2 regions of the Bacillus sp. NPDC093026 genome follow, and region 1 is predicted to be linked to the other one. Evidence: riboswitches for the same ligand, from Rfam matches in the RefSeq annotation. Region 1 holds a riboswitch; the other holds the start of a gene.

Region 1 (7,565 bases):
GTTACTAATGCTGTCAACGTACCCGACAAGTAATGCAGTCAATAAACTGACGATCATCGCCCAGTAGAATTGCAACTTGGAAAAAGGAATGAGTAGTAAATTCCAAAAGAATAAACTAATTAAAAACCATAAAGACCAGTGCGGCTCCATCGGGTTTAAGCTCGACATGCTTTGATCCTGGAGTAAATAATTGCACACAGAATAAATCACCTGGAAAATGAAATATGGGATGATCAGCTTAAGTGCGACCTTTTTTATAAAACCAGGTTTTCTAAATCCTTTCGCAAAGTAACCAGATATCAAAATAAATGCAGGCATATGAAATGTATAGATAAACTTGTATAAATAGAGCATCCAATCATGATCATGGATGAATGACCGTAACAAATGACCAAAAACGACTAAAAAAATGAGAAGAAATTTTGCATTATCAAAATAACGATCTCGAGAAGCTACCATAACATCACCTTTCCCACTTTATTTTTCTATGAGCACTGTTCCCTCATTCGCCCCATTCTAAAAGACAGTTTTGCTCATTTCACCATTTGATTTGAAATTGTAGAATGGTTGTAAAAGAAGAGTAAGAATAGAGAACCATTCTATAATCGTGTTATTCAAATGAAATAAATTGAGGCTCTTCGTTCAAAAAGTTTTCTTTTTTATGAGTCGAATGAAGGAACAATGAAAAGATTGTAGAAATACTCGTAGAGGAATCAGGCTGGAAAAGGAGTGTAAGAGAATGACTGAAACGCTCGATGACAATCAATTAATGACTGCAGGAGATATCAGAAAATTACAAAAAGAAAATGAGTATTTGCGAAATGAACTGACGCAGCAGGAAATGCTGTTAAATAAGGCGTTAGATGCCATCTTTATATTCGATCAGCAGCTCAACATCATCCAAGCCAATGAAGCAACGTGCAGGCTTGTACAGACACCGAAAGAAGACCTCATCAATAAATCCGTTCTTGATTTCCTATATGGCATCCCTGAAAATAGAATTGAATGTTCTTTAGAGACTTTTTTTCGAAAAGGCACATTAAAAAAAGAAATCTCAATCCAGCTAGAAAATGGAGAGACGAAATACATTGAATTTTTTGCAGAACATGATGAATTGAATCACCAATATATCGTTGTCATGCGAGATGTTTCTTCAAAGAAAATCTTAGAGCGCGAACGCTCCATGAATGAGCAACTGTTTAAGGATTTGTTTGATCGAGCAATTGATGGTATGGTCATATTTGATCAGGATGGTTGCATGATTGATGCAAACCACTCTTTTTGTCAGAGCTTTGAACTCAAAAAGACAGATTTAACAGACCGTTATTTACATGATTTTGTAGAAGAACAAAATCAACCGGCTTTACAGCACTTATTTATGTCATTGAAGGAAACGGGCAAAGCAAAAGGAGAGCTCCCTGTTACACTTCAATCCGGTAAGCAAAAAATATTTGAACTGACCATTACTTCAAATGTTATGAGCGGTTTTTATATGTCCATCATGCGTGATATTACAGAAAAAAGATTAATGGAAGAAAAGCTATTAAAAAGCGAAGAACGTTTTAGAGAGATTTTCGAAAATGCGATGGATGCCATTATCATATGGGCAGACGATGGCGAGATTGTGAGAGCCAATGAATCAGCCTGTCGTATTTTTGAATTACCTATGCATATGCTGATTGGTCAGAAACTAACCGATTTCCTAGTGAAATCTGATAAGAGGTACAGGCCTACAAGAAGACGATATATGAGAAATCATGAAATACGGGAAGAACTTCTATTTAGAATGGCGAATGGTCAATTTAAGGAGCTTGAATTTACATCGAAGCATGCGGTATTAGAAGGACAGCATTTAACAATTTTACGTAATGTTAGTGATAGAAAGCGAATGGAGCAAGAATTGCGAGAAAGCGAGCTTAAATTCCGTAAAGTGTTTAATGGTTCAATGGATGGAATTGTTCTTTTTGACAATCAATATCGCATTATTGATGTCAATCCCTCTGCTAGTGAGTTACTCGGACTGATGGATGGCCATTTAACTGAAACGAATCTTCTCCATATTCTTGCACCTTACCATATTGAAAATTTGGCACAGCCAGCACAGGCTATATCATTAGATGAAATAGATAATGAAGTTCCATTTGTGCTGAACCACCATGATCAGCGCATACTAGAGTTTTCATTTAAACGCAACATTATTCATAATATGAATCTTGCCATTTTTAGAGATGTGACGGAACGAAAGGAATTAGAAGAACGAGTCAGAAAATCGGATACACTTCATGTAGTCGGAGAGCTTGCAGCCGGAATTGCACATGAAATTAGAAACCCAATGACAGCATTAAAAGGGTTCATTCAGCTATTAAAAGGAAACATAGAAGGGGAATATTCACTCTACTTTAATGTCATTACCTCAGAGCTAAAAAGAATTGAATCGATTATTACTGAATTCTTAATTTTGGCGAAGCCGCAGGCAATTGTTTATGAAGAAAAAAATGTGGTGCAAATTATGAAAGACACGATGGATCTGCTTCACGCACAAGCCAATCTCGGCAATGTCCAAATGCACTTGAACGTCTTGGGTGAAATCCCGCTTATCTACTGTGAACAAAATCAATTAAAGCAAGTTTTCATTAATATTTTAAAAAATGCGATTGAAGTGATGCCGCAGAAAGGGAATGTGTACGTCAGCATCAAACGAAAAGGTGAGGATCATATTGTCATTTCATTAAGAGATGAGGGATGCGGAATGGCAGAGGATAAGCTGAAGCGGCTTGGAGAACCATTTTATACAACGAAAGAGAGAGGGACTGGGCTAGGTTTGATGGTTAGCTACAAAATCATTGAAGAACATCAAGGAACCATTGAGGTGGAGAGCGAGGAAGGAGTGGGGACTGTGTTCCATCTCACTTTACCGCTTAGACAAAAGCGACAAGAAGGAGCGCATTAATGTGAATTATACAGTCTTCAACGCACCGATTGGTGAATTATACATACTAGAGAAAGATCGTGTCATCATAGAAGTATTGTTTGATGACGAGCCGTTTTTAGCAAAACAACGAACATCAGAAATAAACAAAGAAGAGACACCCGTATTAATAGAAGCGAAAAGACAGCTTGCTGAGTATTTTAACAGAGAGCGAAAAATCTTTACTCTTCCGCTCAAACAAGAAGGGTCACCATTTCAAAAGCAAGTATGGGAAGCACTCTCGACGATTCCGTACGGTGAATCAAAGAGCTATGCTGATATTGCGGAAGCAATCGGGAATCCAAAGGCAGTAAGAGCGATTGGACAAGCCAATCGGCGAAATGCACTGCCAATTTTCATCCCGTGTCATCGGGTCATTGGGAAAGACCGATCACTGACTGGCTATGCAGGAAGTAAAACGGATATGAAAGCCGTCCTGCTTGAATTAGAAGGAATCCCATTTATAAAAAAATAAATCAATTGACCTGTTCCAAATGTTCGCATGCGACATATCCTTTCATTAAGCTAAAAATGTTGGCTTTGGGAAAAGGAGGTCGTCATGATGTTATGGGGAAAGAAAGGTAAAATGTATGCAGTGACGTCACTATGTGTCAAATTGAATGTCTTAACAGAGGAACAAAAGAAAGAAATATTAGCTAAAACGCTACAAACAAAAAAGCACGGTGCTCTTAAACGGTAAGAACACGGTGCTTTTTATTTATTTTAGTTAGATATATTTTCAGTGAAAAGAGCATCAATTTCCTCTGTATAATTGGATGTGATGATTCCTTTCTCTGTAATGATACCTGAAATGAGTTGATGCGGTGTGACATCAAAGGCAGGATTAAATACCTGTACATCTTCTGGTGCAATTTGCACACCATTTAATTCCTTCACTTCCAGCGGATCACGTTCCTCAATGGGGATATCTGACCCATGATCGATTGACATATCAAAGGTCGAGAGAGGTGCCGCCACAAAAAATGGAATTTGAAAATGTTTGGCAAGTATGGCTAGACCTAAAGTGCCGATTTTATTAGCCGTATCGCCATTTCGGGCGATTCGATCAGCCCCAACAATGAGAGCAGAAATTTGTTTTTCTTTCATCGTATGAGCTGCCATGTTATCTGTAATGAGTGTCACGTCGAGACCGCCCTGCATCAATTCCCATGTCGTCAGTCGAGCTCCTTGCAAGACAGGACGAGTCTCACAAGCATAAATATGAAGATCAAGATTTTTCTTTTTGGCTAAATAAAAAGGAGCAAGCGCTGTTCCGTAGCGGCTAGTAGCGATGGAGCCTGCATTACAAATGGTCATGATTCGGTCACCAGACGTAAAGAGCTGGAGTGCATTTTGACCGATTTGGCGACATATTTCTTCATCTTCAATTTGAATTTGAATGGCTTCATGGACAAGATCTGTTTTGGCTGCATTGACCGAAGCGGCACGCTCAATTCGCTGAAAAAGTCTGTCTAAAGCCCATGCAAGATTAACGGCTGTTGGACGAGACCGATTGAAATATTCCTTCAAGCCGATCACTTCTTCTTTGAAGACATCAATATCTTCTGTGTCGATATCTTGAGCACTTAGCGCCAGCCCAAAAGCAGCTGTAATCCCAATAGCAGGTGCTCCGCGCACTTTTAATGTCACAATCGCATCGTAGACATCTTCCTTCGTATATAAATGCTCAAATACAGTTTCAGCCGGTAATTTTTGTTGGTTTAAAATTTTAATGTTGTTTCCTTCCCATTCGACTGAACGGGGGACTTCAAAATCTTTTCTCAATACCCGTCACTCCTTTACAGATTGTTGGAATAGTGCGACGAGGTCGGACGCTGTTTCGACTGCACAAGATTGTTTGATGAATGTTTTTCCTAGTGTAAGTGCTGCTTTTTTCTGAGTGAGACGTTTGGCTGGTGATGAAATCGCATCAAGATCGGCAGCATGTGCGAGTCCAATCGTTCGACGAACGAGTTCACAGCCGGCAAATCCGGTCGCTTCTTTTAAGATACGATCAAATGTTTTTTCTAAAAAGCTGTCTGACACGCTAAATGCTTCAATGCTGTCTTCTTTCCATGCTTTAGTGAAAACCTCTTTGAACGTAGCCCAAACATTTTCAACATGGTCAAAAAGTGGCTGTTGATCTTTTTCGTTTTCACGAGATAAAGCATTTAAGAGCAAGTTCGCTATAAATTGTCCAATATCGAATCCAAATGGACCGTAAAAAGCGAACTCTGGATCAATCACCTTTGTTTCATGATCGCTCGCAAATATACTGCCTGTATGAAGATCTCCATGGACAAGTGTTTCAGCCGAGGTCAAAAAGATTCGCTTCAGCTCTGCTGCTTTGGCCTGCAATTCTAAATCTGCCCATAGTTTTTCAACTTCTTCTCTTAACTCCTCTTCAAAGTCATTTGTTTCACTATTGAAGAAAGGGTCCGTAAAGACAAGCTTTTCTGTTATGTCACAAAGATCTGGGTTTGTGAATTGCTTAACATACTGTTTTTTGATTTTAGGATTTGTTGCAAAGTCAGATGTATAAAAAAGCGTTTTACCTAAAAATTCTCCAACATGATCTGATAAGTGCGGATAGTTTTTTCCGGCAATTAGCCCTTTTCTGACGATTTCTAGGTGTGAAAGGTCTTCCATTGCAGTGACAGCAAGAGTTGTATCAGAATAATAGACTTCTGGTACAAGATGTGGTACGTATTCAGATTGTTTAATGAGCGCGGCACTTTCAATTCTTGCGCGATCTAATGTAAGTGGCCAGCTTTCCCCAACGACCTTTGCGTAAGGTAAGGCCTGCTTGAGAATGAGTCCTTTTTGATGTTTGTGATCAAAGATATGAAAGACATAATTTAAATTTCCGTCGCCAATTTCAGTACATGTCAAATGGCTGCTTTCCTGTATTAAACCTAGTCTAATGGCAAGTGCAATAGCCGAGCTCTCTGTTAATTCTTCGTATGATGCCGTAAGTGTTACCAATTGCTTCCCCTCCAAATCATATAAAAAACCTCTTTCTCCCGAGAGAAAGAGGCTTGATAGTGATCTATGTGTTCAAAGCCCCTCTTATCTCTCAGCACATACGTCTGATGGAATTAGCACCGTGCCCTACAAGACAATTGTCTTGGCGCTTATATTGCTACGCCCCACTTCACAATGGTATTAACGGTCGGTTGCTGTTGGGGTCAAAAGGCCAATTCCCTCGCCCAACTCTCGATAAGAGAAATCAATATGTAATTGTTCAATTCATGTACGCATTTCTTAATTCAAGATATTATCAGAGCGACTCTTCGCATGTCAATCTTTTTTCAAAATTGCTTTACAATTCATAAAACAATCCATTACAGTGAGTGTATTGTCATGTAACTTGAATAGAAGGTGAAAATATGGAATTCCAACAATCAGATGTTTTGAAAAAATTGCCTGAACAGTTTTTTGCTTCGCTCGTTCAAAAAGTCCAAAAGAAACTTCAGGCTGGGGCAGATGTGATTAATTTAGGACAGGGAAATCCTGATCAGCCGACACCGCCGCATATTGTCAAAGCAATGCAAGCAGCGGTAGAGAAGCCAGAGAATCACCAATACTCCTCATTTCGTGGAACAGCGAAGCTAAAGAAGGCGGCCGCTGCATTTTATCTAAGAGAATATGGCGTCACGCTAGATCCTGAGACTGAGATTGCAATTTTATTTGGCGGTAAGGCGGGACTTGTTGAGTTGCCACAATGTTTACTGAATCCTGGAGATACTGTGCTAGTCCCAGACCCAGGCTACCCTGATTATTGGTCAGGCGTAGTGCTCGCTGGAGCTGAAATGGTCACAATGCCACTTCTTGAAGAAAATGATTTTTTGCCTAATTATGATCTATTGTCAAAAGATCATAAGGAAAAAGCAAAATTGATGTACTTAAATTATCCAAACAATCCGACTGGCGCTATTGCAAGTCGTGCGTTCTTTGAAAAAACCATTCATCTAGCGAAAGATCACAATATTTGTGTTGTCCATGATTTTGCTTATGGCGCCATCGGATTTGATGGAGAAAAGCCAATCAGCTTTTTACAAACGGACGGAGCAAAAGAGACGGGGATTGAAATCTATACATTTTCAAAAACTTATAATATGGCAGGCTGGCGAGTTGGTTTTGCAGCAGGAAATCCATCTGTAATAGAAGCCATTGAGCTTTTTCAGGACCATATGTTTGTTTCACTTTTTAAGGCGACTCAAGATGCAGCGGCAGAGGCTCTATTAAGTGATCAAACCTGTGTGCAAGTGCAAAATGATCGATACGAGAAAAGACGAAATACATGGATTAATGCAATCAGAGAGATCGGCTGGGAGGTACGTGCACCAAGGGGCTCTTTTTTTGCATGGTTAAAGGTGCCTGAAGGTTATACATCTGAATCCTTTTCTGACTTGTTATTAGAGAAAGTGCATGTTGCAGTTGCGCCGGGAAATGGCTTTGGTCTTCATGGTGAAGGCTATGTCAGAGTCGGGCTTTTGACAAGTGAGGAGCGGTTAAAGGAAGCAGCTAAACGGATTGCTTCATTGCGTCTATTTGAAAAAAAGTCATTGACAACATAAAAAAACGATGCGATAAT
Region 2 (7,565 bases), on a different contig from region 1:
CAATGACTTGGAAAGCGATTTGGTTAATGAGCTCTGCCATGACGGGATTCACTTTCCCAGGCATAATGGATGATCCAGGCTGACGGGCTGGCAGTGCAATTTCAGCAAGACCTGCACGCGGACCAGATGCCATTAAACGAAGGTCATTGGCAATCTTAGACATGTTCATCATACATACTTTTAAAGCTGCGGATACTTCTGTATAAGCATCTGTATTTTGAGTCGCATCAACAAGGTGATCTGCCCCAACAAGAGGTAATCCAGAAATATCAGCGAGTTTCTTCACCACAATCTCAATATAGCGAGGGTCTGCGTTTAAACCAGTCCCAACGGCTGTAGCACCCATATTCACTTCGTATAAATGCTGCTTTGATTGATGAATACGCTTGATATCACGCCCTATTACGCGGCTATATGCTTCAAATTCTTGTCCTAAACGAATTGGAACAGCATCCTGTAAATGCGTTCGCCCCATTTTGATCACATGATCGAATTCGTTTGCTTTCTTTTGAAACACATCTTGCATTGCTTGCATCGTCTCAAGTAGAATGTCTAACTGCTTGAGCACCGCAATATGAATAGCGGTTGGAAATGAGTCGTTTGTCGATTGTGACATGTTGACATGCGTATTGGGACTTAGATGAATGTATTCACCTTTTTGATGTCCCATTATCTCTAAGGCTCTGTTGCCAATGACCTCATTAGCGTTCATATTCATGGAAGTTCCTGCGCCGCCTTGAATCGGATCAACGATAAAGTACTCGTGCAGTTTTCCTTCAATGACTTCTTCAGAGGCCTTGACGATCGCATTGCCGATTCCTTCATATAAGCGTCCAACTTCCATATTGGCTAGAGCTGCCGCTTTTTTGACGATGGCAAAGGCTCTAATCAGTTCCTCGTGCATGCGATAGCCAGTAATCGGGAAATTCTCTTTTGCACGTAAGGTTTGGACGCCGTAGTACACATCTGCTGGAATTTCTTTTTCTCCAAGGAAATCTTTCTCGTAGCGATAAGTTGCGTGAACCATTTCATATGACCTGCTTTCTATAAAATAGGTTAAATCACTAAATCTTCAGCGATTGGTGTTTCCATAATCTTTTTCACTTCTCTTGGATCTGTTGTTTTACCAAGTGCCCACATGAGTTTTGGCACGATGGCTTCAGTATTCATATTTCTTGAACGTGCTACAAGTTCTTGATTGATCTTACGCCCTACTTCATACACACTCATGTCTTCCCCTTCCTCCAGACATTGAGTCGTGATAACAATAGAAATGCCTTCATCTAACAGTTCGTTGATCTTTTCTAAAAGGTTTCTTCCTTCAAAAGGAATTCCGCCGCTGCCATAGCTTTCGATCACTAGACCTTTGTACACACCTTTGATGGCATCTAAAAACTCTGGCTTAAGACCGGGGTGCAGTTTCAATAGGCATACATCTGTATTCAAAGACGCATCTAATTTAAACGGTTTCATGGATGTTCTTTTTACTTTGTTATTGTATTCAATTTGATGATTTTCAATAGATGCAATATATGGGTAGTTAATACTTTCAAATGCATCATAACTTTTCGTTCTTAGTTTAATTGCACGAGTTCCTTGAATCACCCGACCATCAAACACGACATACACTCCGCCTACACCGTCACATGCAAAGCGAATCGCATCTGTGATGTTTTTCTTTGCATCTGTTTTCTTAAACGTGATAGGGATTTGTGAGCCTGTAATCACGATTGGCTTATCAGGATTTTGCAGCATATAGGAAAGAGCTGCTGATGTGTAAGCCATTGTATCTGTTCCATGGGTGACGACAAAGCCATCATATTGATCGTAATTTTCATAAATGGCTGTTGCGATATCCACCCAATATTCAGGCTGCATATTTGTACTATCTATACTCATAAGGGACTTCGTGTCCATTGTGTACTCAGCATTAATTTCGTTTAAATATTTTAAAAGGTCTTCAGCTTTGACACCAGGAGCTAAACCATTTTCACTTTCTACAGATGCAATCGTTCCACCAGTGGTTAAAAGTAATAGTTTCTTCAACAGGTCCACCTCTTTCAGTAAAATGACTTCGTTTGTCACGCATATGATAAGTTCCCTTGTGCTATTCTATAATATACGCTTTACGCGTACCGTCATTGCCATTATAGTCACATAACGCGAATTAATCAAGAAACTGTTACGCATTACGCGTACACTTTTAATAAGAATATGATATACTGTTTGTATATAAAGGAGCGTTCATGTATGATACTCGATCGTTTAACCACCCTTAGAAAAAAGAAAAAATGGTCTCTCCAGCATACGGCAGATCGCCTAGGTATCGCCAAAAGCACCTATGCCGGTTACGAATCTGGATACCGACGACCTTCGCTTGAAGCAGTGAAGCTGCTCGCTGATTTGTATGATACGTCCATTGATTTTTTACTTGGTAGAACGGACGAGCCAGAGTTCCAACGTAACATCTCTGATATCAAAATTGAACTAACGGAAGCAAAAGAAGGAACCGTCCTCGTAGATGGCGTTCCACTAACCGATGAAGACATTAAACAGCTTGTTGCCTTTATTCGGGCGAAAAACACTCTGAAAGTATAAAATAAAAGAGAGGCACCCTTTACATGGTCCTCTCTTTTATGCTTATTATATCAGTGGTTCTATCCCTTTATGTATCACCTGATTTGCTTGATCAATGGTGTCATTGGCTGCTTTCACACCTTACCCGCTAGCTCAAATGCTTTTTTCCCTTAATCCACTACAGCATGAATCCGGGTCCTTTCAAAACACCGCAATGTTACATGCCATAGTCTTTATATCCCTTCTTCTCTTTTCCTCTCGTCTTTTTCGCTCAAGCTCTTCCCATTCTCGAATTTCCGCTTCGACTGCCGAATCTCTTCAGCCGCTTCCTGAAACTTTTGAGTGAGCGCAAGCGTTTGACTTGAATCCAACTTTCGCACCCCTTTCCCAATTTAACGTACAAATGGATGATTTTATATGTTCTCATTATAAATAAAAAGACACCAAAAAAATCACTCTAAAAAACCATTCAGCACATCACCTAATCAAAGTAGGCCTTTTTCCTCTCTATTTTCCAGTGAAAACCTTTCTTGTTATGAAGCGCATTCAAGACATGATAAAATGGTGGTATTCTACAAAAGGAGTGACGTATAGATGAGAGAGGAAATGATTGAACGTTTCACAAACTATGTGAAAGTTGATACCCAGTCTGATGCAAATCAAGAAAGTTGCCCATCCACTGAAGGACAATTGAACTTAGCTAGACAGCTTGTCGATGAAATGAAAGCAATCGGGATTCAAGAAGTGACAATGGATGAGAACGGTTATGTCATGGGAACAATACCATCCAATACAGATAAAGAAGTACCGACCATTGGCTTCCTAGCTCATATCGACACAGCGACGGACTTCACCGGTAAGAATGTGAAACCACAGATTCATGAGAACTATCAGGGCGGCGACATCACGTTAAATGAAGAGCTACATATCGTTTTATCTCCAAAACAGTTTCCTAATTTACAAAAGTACCAAGGACATACGATCATTACCACTGATGGCACAACCTTGCTTGGTGCAGATAACAAGGCGGGCATTGCAGAGATTATGACCGCCATGCATTACCTCATTCAGCATCCAGAGATCAAGCATGGCAAGATTCGAGTTGCCTTCACACCGGATGAAGAAATCGGAAGGGGACCGCACAAGTTTGATGTCGATGCATTTGGCGCTTCCTATGCTTATACGATTGATGGCGGACCGCTTGGAGAGCTTCAATATGAAAGCTTCAACGCAGCAGGTGCGAAAGTGTCCATTCAAGGAAACAACGTCCATCCAGGAACAGCGAAAAACAAGATGGTCAGTGCTGCTAAAATCGGGATGCTTTTTCACAACAAGCTTCCTTCTGATGAATCTCCAGAGTATACAGAGGGGTATGAAGGCTTTTTCCACTTGACGAAGTTTGTGGGAGAAGTGGAAGAAGCAGAGCTACAGTATATTATTCGAGATTTTGATAAAGAAACATTCAACAATCGCAAAGCACTCTTTGAAAAGATTGCAAATGACTTAAGAGCTGTCTACGGCGAAAAGAGCATCACGCTCAAGATTCAGGATCAATATTATAATATGAAAGAAAAAATTGAGCCGGTGAAACATATTGTGGATATCGCCTATGAAGCGATGGAAAACCTATCAGTGACACCTATTATTGAACCAATTCGCGGCGGAACAGACGGCTCTCAGCTTTCATACAAAGGACTTCCAACACCAAATATCTTTACAGGCGGAGAGAACTTCCACGGCAAATATGAATTTATCTCTGTTGAAAATATGCTCAAAGCAACAGAAGTCATCGTAGAAATAGCGCGTTTATTTGAAGAAAAAGCATAAAATATGTTTACAACCGTTCCTGTTCGGGAACGGTTTTTTAATAAAAGTTTACAATTTTCTGAAACTTTTATGACACTGATTCGTACTAATAAAGACAACCCCAGAAAAATTCTTCTTGACGAATGAAATAATTGGAAATATAATAGTTAAAAACAACCAGTATTTTATACCTAAATTAGCAGATGTACTAAACCAAAAGAACTAAGTCACTTCTGCTTTTTATTTTCAGTTATAAACATCACTCACCCTGTCTATACTTAAAGAATAGGATGAATTGGAGGAATGTCATATGATCATTTTGTTCATTATCGCTTCACTTTGTTGCTACTTACTTTTCTCTTTCAAAAAAGATAACCGCACCCAAAAACGAAAAAATGCAGATCTCTCGGAGTTTGAAATCTTTCGTATCCGCCGCCATTACAATGGCAAACGCCAACACCCTTTAAACAATGCACCCAAACAAGTATAGAGTAAAGAAAGAGTCTCCCACGTGGCTCTTTTCAGATAATGGACAAAGGGCTAAATAAGTATCATTTTAGCCCTTTGTTTTCTTTTTAGCGTGACCTGAAAACCTGAAGTCTGGATGATTGCCGTCAGTATCACGATCTCACGGCTTCTGCGTCGGACTAGCCGGTGTCCTCATTGCTGATTGATTCATGTAGAAAAATAAATTGAAAAATCATTGACTTTTCCTCAAAAAGGTTGAATAATTGTGTTTATTAAGAAAATTGAATCAAAAGGTAACCTTATTAAGAGTGGTGGAGGGACTGGCCCTGCGAAACCCGGCAACCGCTGTTCCTTGGAACAGAATGGTGCTAATTCCTTAAACAAGCATATGTGCTTGTTTGAAGATAAGGCAGAGATCTTACAGTATATGATGCTCTTCCTTATCAAAGGAAGGGCTTTTTTATTTTGAACTCAAGGAAAGAAGGGATTCACTATGACTAAAGTGCAAACAACCGGAAAGAAAACAAAAAAACCGCCGTTTCGCGCAGATCAAGTAGGCAGTTTGCTTCGATCTAACCGCATTAAAGAAGCACGCCGGCAAAGAACAGCCGGTACGCTGACAGCAGATCAGCTTCGGCAAATTGAAAATGAAGAAATCACACGAATTGTTGAAAAACAAAAAGAGATTGGGCTAGAGGTTGTCACAGATGGAGAGTTCAGACGTGCTTGGTGGCATTTTGATTTCCTTGAAGGGCTTGATGGAGTCGAAGGCTTTGAAGCAGATCAGGGCATTCAATTCCACAACACAACAACAAAAGCACGAGGCATTAAAGTGACGGACAAAATTGACTTTACAGATCATCCGATGCTAGAGGATTATCGTTTTCTTCACAGCATTGCAGGTAACCATACGGCTAAAATGACCATCCCAAGCCCAAATATGCTCTTTTTCCGTGGGAAGCTAGAAGAAGGTGTGTACGACCATTTAGATGATTTCCACCATGATGTCGCACAAGCCTATAAAAAAGCAATTCACGCCTTCTATGATGCTGGCTGTCGCTACTTACAATTAGACGATACTGCATGGGCTGTGTTCTTTTCTGAAAAAGGTCATGAACAAATTAAAGCCTTTGGTCGTGAGGCAGATGAGCTCCGTGAGTCGTTTGCTAAAACAATCAATGAGGCCGTTGCTGATCGTCCAGACGATTTAGTCGTCACTATGCACATTTGCCGTGGTAATTTCAAATCAACTTGGGCGGCTGAAGGTGGTTATGAGGCGGCGGCAGAAACGATCTTTGATGGTTTAGACTTGGATGGTCTTTTCCTCGAGTTCGACGATGAGCGTTCAGGTGGGTTCGAGCCCCTTCGATATGTCAAAAATCCAAACCTTCAAATCGTTCTTGGACTTGTGACATCAAAGTACGGTGAGCTTGAGCCTGCTGAACAAATCAAAAAGCGAATCGAAGAAGCGACTCAATATGTGAACATCAACCAAATTTGTCTGAGTCCACAATGCGGATTCGCTTCCACTGAAGAAGGAAATCTGTTGACAGAAGAACAGCAATGGGAAAAGTTGCGCCATGTAATCGAGATTGCTGACCAAGTGTGGGAATAGGTTGATCTACTTAAAACCTGATACAACCAAGAAAAGGACCGCTTACGGTTCTTTCTTTTCTTTGATAAAGTTGTTTGATTATATTTCTTCGTGGTAAAGTGAAAATATAAATATTTACCAATTTATCCAAAACGAAAGGCGACATCAATTAAGTTTAAAAATATTAACTCTCACTCTAATACCGTCAGTTCTTTATATGATCTATTACAGCCTGCAATGTGTACTAATATCAACCAAATGACCTAAGACATATAAAAAGCCCACATTCTATTAAAAGATTGTGGGTGTGTTTTTAAAAAAAGAGCATACATAATAGGACACTGACCACTATGAATAAAAGATACATATAGTCGATCCAGGATGTGCTGATGACATGATAATACGTTCGCTCCCTCGTCCCTGTGAAGCCTCTTGCTTCCATCGCAATGGCAATGCGTTCTGACTTTCGTACACCTTGTGTAAAAAGGGGCACTGCATAGCGAATAAAGGCCTTCCAGCCGCTTTTTTGCTTGTATCCTCTAATTTTATGTGCAACCTTCATTTGTTTCAATTCACTTTGAAACAAAGGGATAAAGCGAAAACCAGCGAGCATACCATACGCCCATTTTGGTGAAAGTCGACATTGATGAATCAAACTCATCATAAAAGCAGTCAAATCGGTCGTTGACGTAAAAAGGAGACCAAATGTAACAAAGCCAAGCATTCTGAAAGATATGGTCAGTCCATTTCTTAGACTCTCCTCTGTCATATGAAACCATGCCCACTTCCAGACAGTATGATCCCCCTTGCCAAAAGCCGCCATCATCCAAAACACTAGAATGAAAAAGAGTAGATAAGGAACCAGTCTTGTTGTGAGATACCTGATATTCCATCCACCTAAGACAAGCCCGATCCCAACCGCAAATAACCAAATGATGAAAGTTGTTTTTGGATCTGAAATGGCCATCAAACAGCACATAGCAAGAAGATGAGCAAGTAATTTCAATACTGGATTTACCGTGGAAAGAAAGGAGTGGTTACTCTGCAATGGTCAGCACTTCCTTTCTTTCAAACATATATTGATAATGCAATGGCACTCTCAATTGATAAGAATCAACAA

Evidence for each region. Region 1 has a riboswitch for S-adenosylmethionine ahead of mtnK (S-methyl-5-thioribose kinase). Riboswitches for the same ligand answer to the same signal wherever they lie in the genome.
Region 2: it holds a riboswitch for S-adenosylmethionine, as region 1 does, so the genes downstream of both, ACIQCE_RS05555 (5-methyltetrahydropteroyltriglutamate--homocysteine S-methyltransferase) here and mtnK (S-methyl-5-thioribose kinase) in region 1, are expected to answer to the same signal.

What each region holds. Positions count from the first base shown of each region.
Region 1 is NZ_JBIVPN010000001.1:591,145-598,709, reverse strand. It holds gene ACIQCE_RS03035 (acyltransferase family protein) at 1-459, opposite strand, end outside; gene ACIQCE_RS03030 (PAS domain S-box protein) at 740-2,950, shown strand; gene ACIQCE_RS03025 (methylated-DNA--[protein]-cysteine S-methyltransferase) at 2,952-3,443, shown strand; gene ACIQCE_RS03020 (hypothetical protein) at 3,528-3,668, shown strand; gene mtnA (S-methyl-5-thioribose-1-phosphate isomerase) at 3,692-4,753, opposite strand; gene mtnK (S-methyl-5-thioribose kinase) at 4,760-5,953, opposite strand; SAM riboswitch class I at 6,035-6,194, opposite strand; gene ACIQCE_RS03005 (pyridoxal phosphate-dependent aminotransferase) at 6,358-7,548, shown strand.
Region 2 is NZ_JBIVPN010000002.1:132,967-140,531, reverse strand. It holds gene aspA (aspartate ammonia-lyase) at 1-1,027, opposite strand, end outside; gene ACIQCE_RS05575 (asparaginase) at 1,057-2,046, opposite strand; gene ACIQCE_RS05570 (helix-turn-helix domain-containing protein) at 2,251-2,598, shown strand; gene ACIQCE_RS05565 (hypothetical protein) at 2,811-2,948, opposite strand; gene pepT (peptidase T) at 3,172-4,404, shown strand; SAM riboswitch class I at 5,148-5,262, shown strand; gene ACIQCE_RS05555 (5-methyltetrahydropteroyltriglutamate--homocysteine S-methyltransferase) at 5,345-6,466, shown strand; gene ACIQCE_RS05550 (energy-coupling factor transporter transmembrane component T family protein) at 6,759-7,493, opposite strand; gene ACIQCE_RS05545 (ABC transporter ATP-binding protein) at 7,483-7,565, opposite strand, start outside.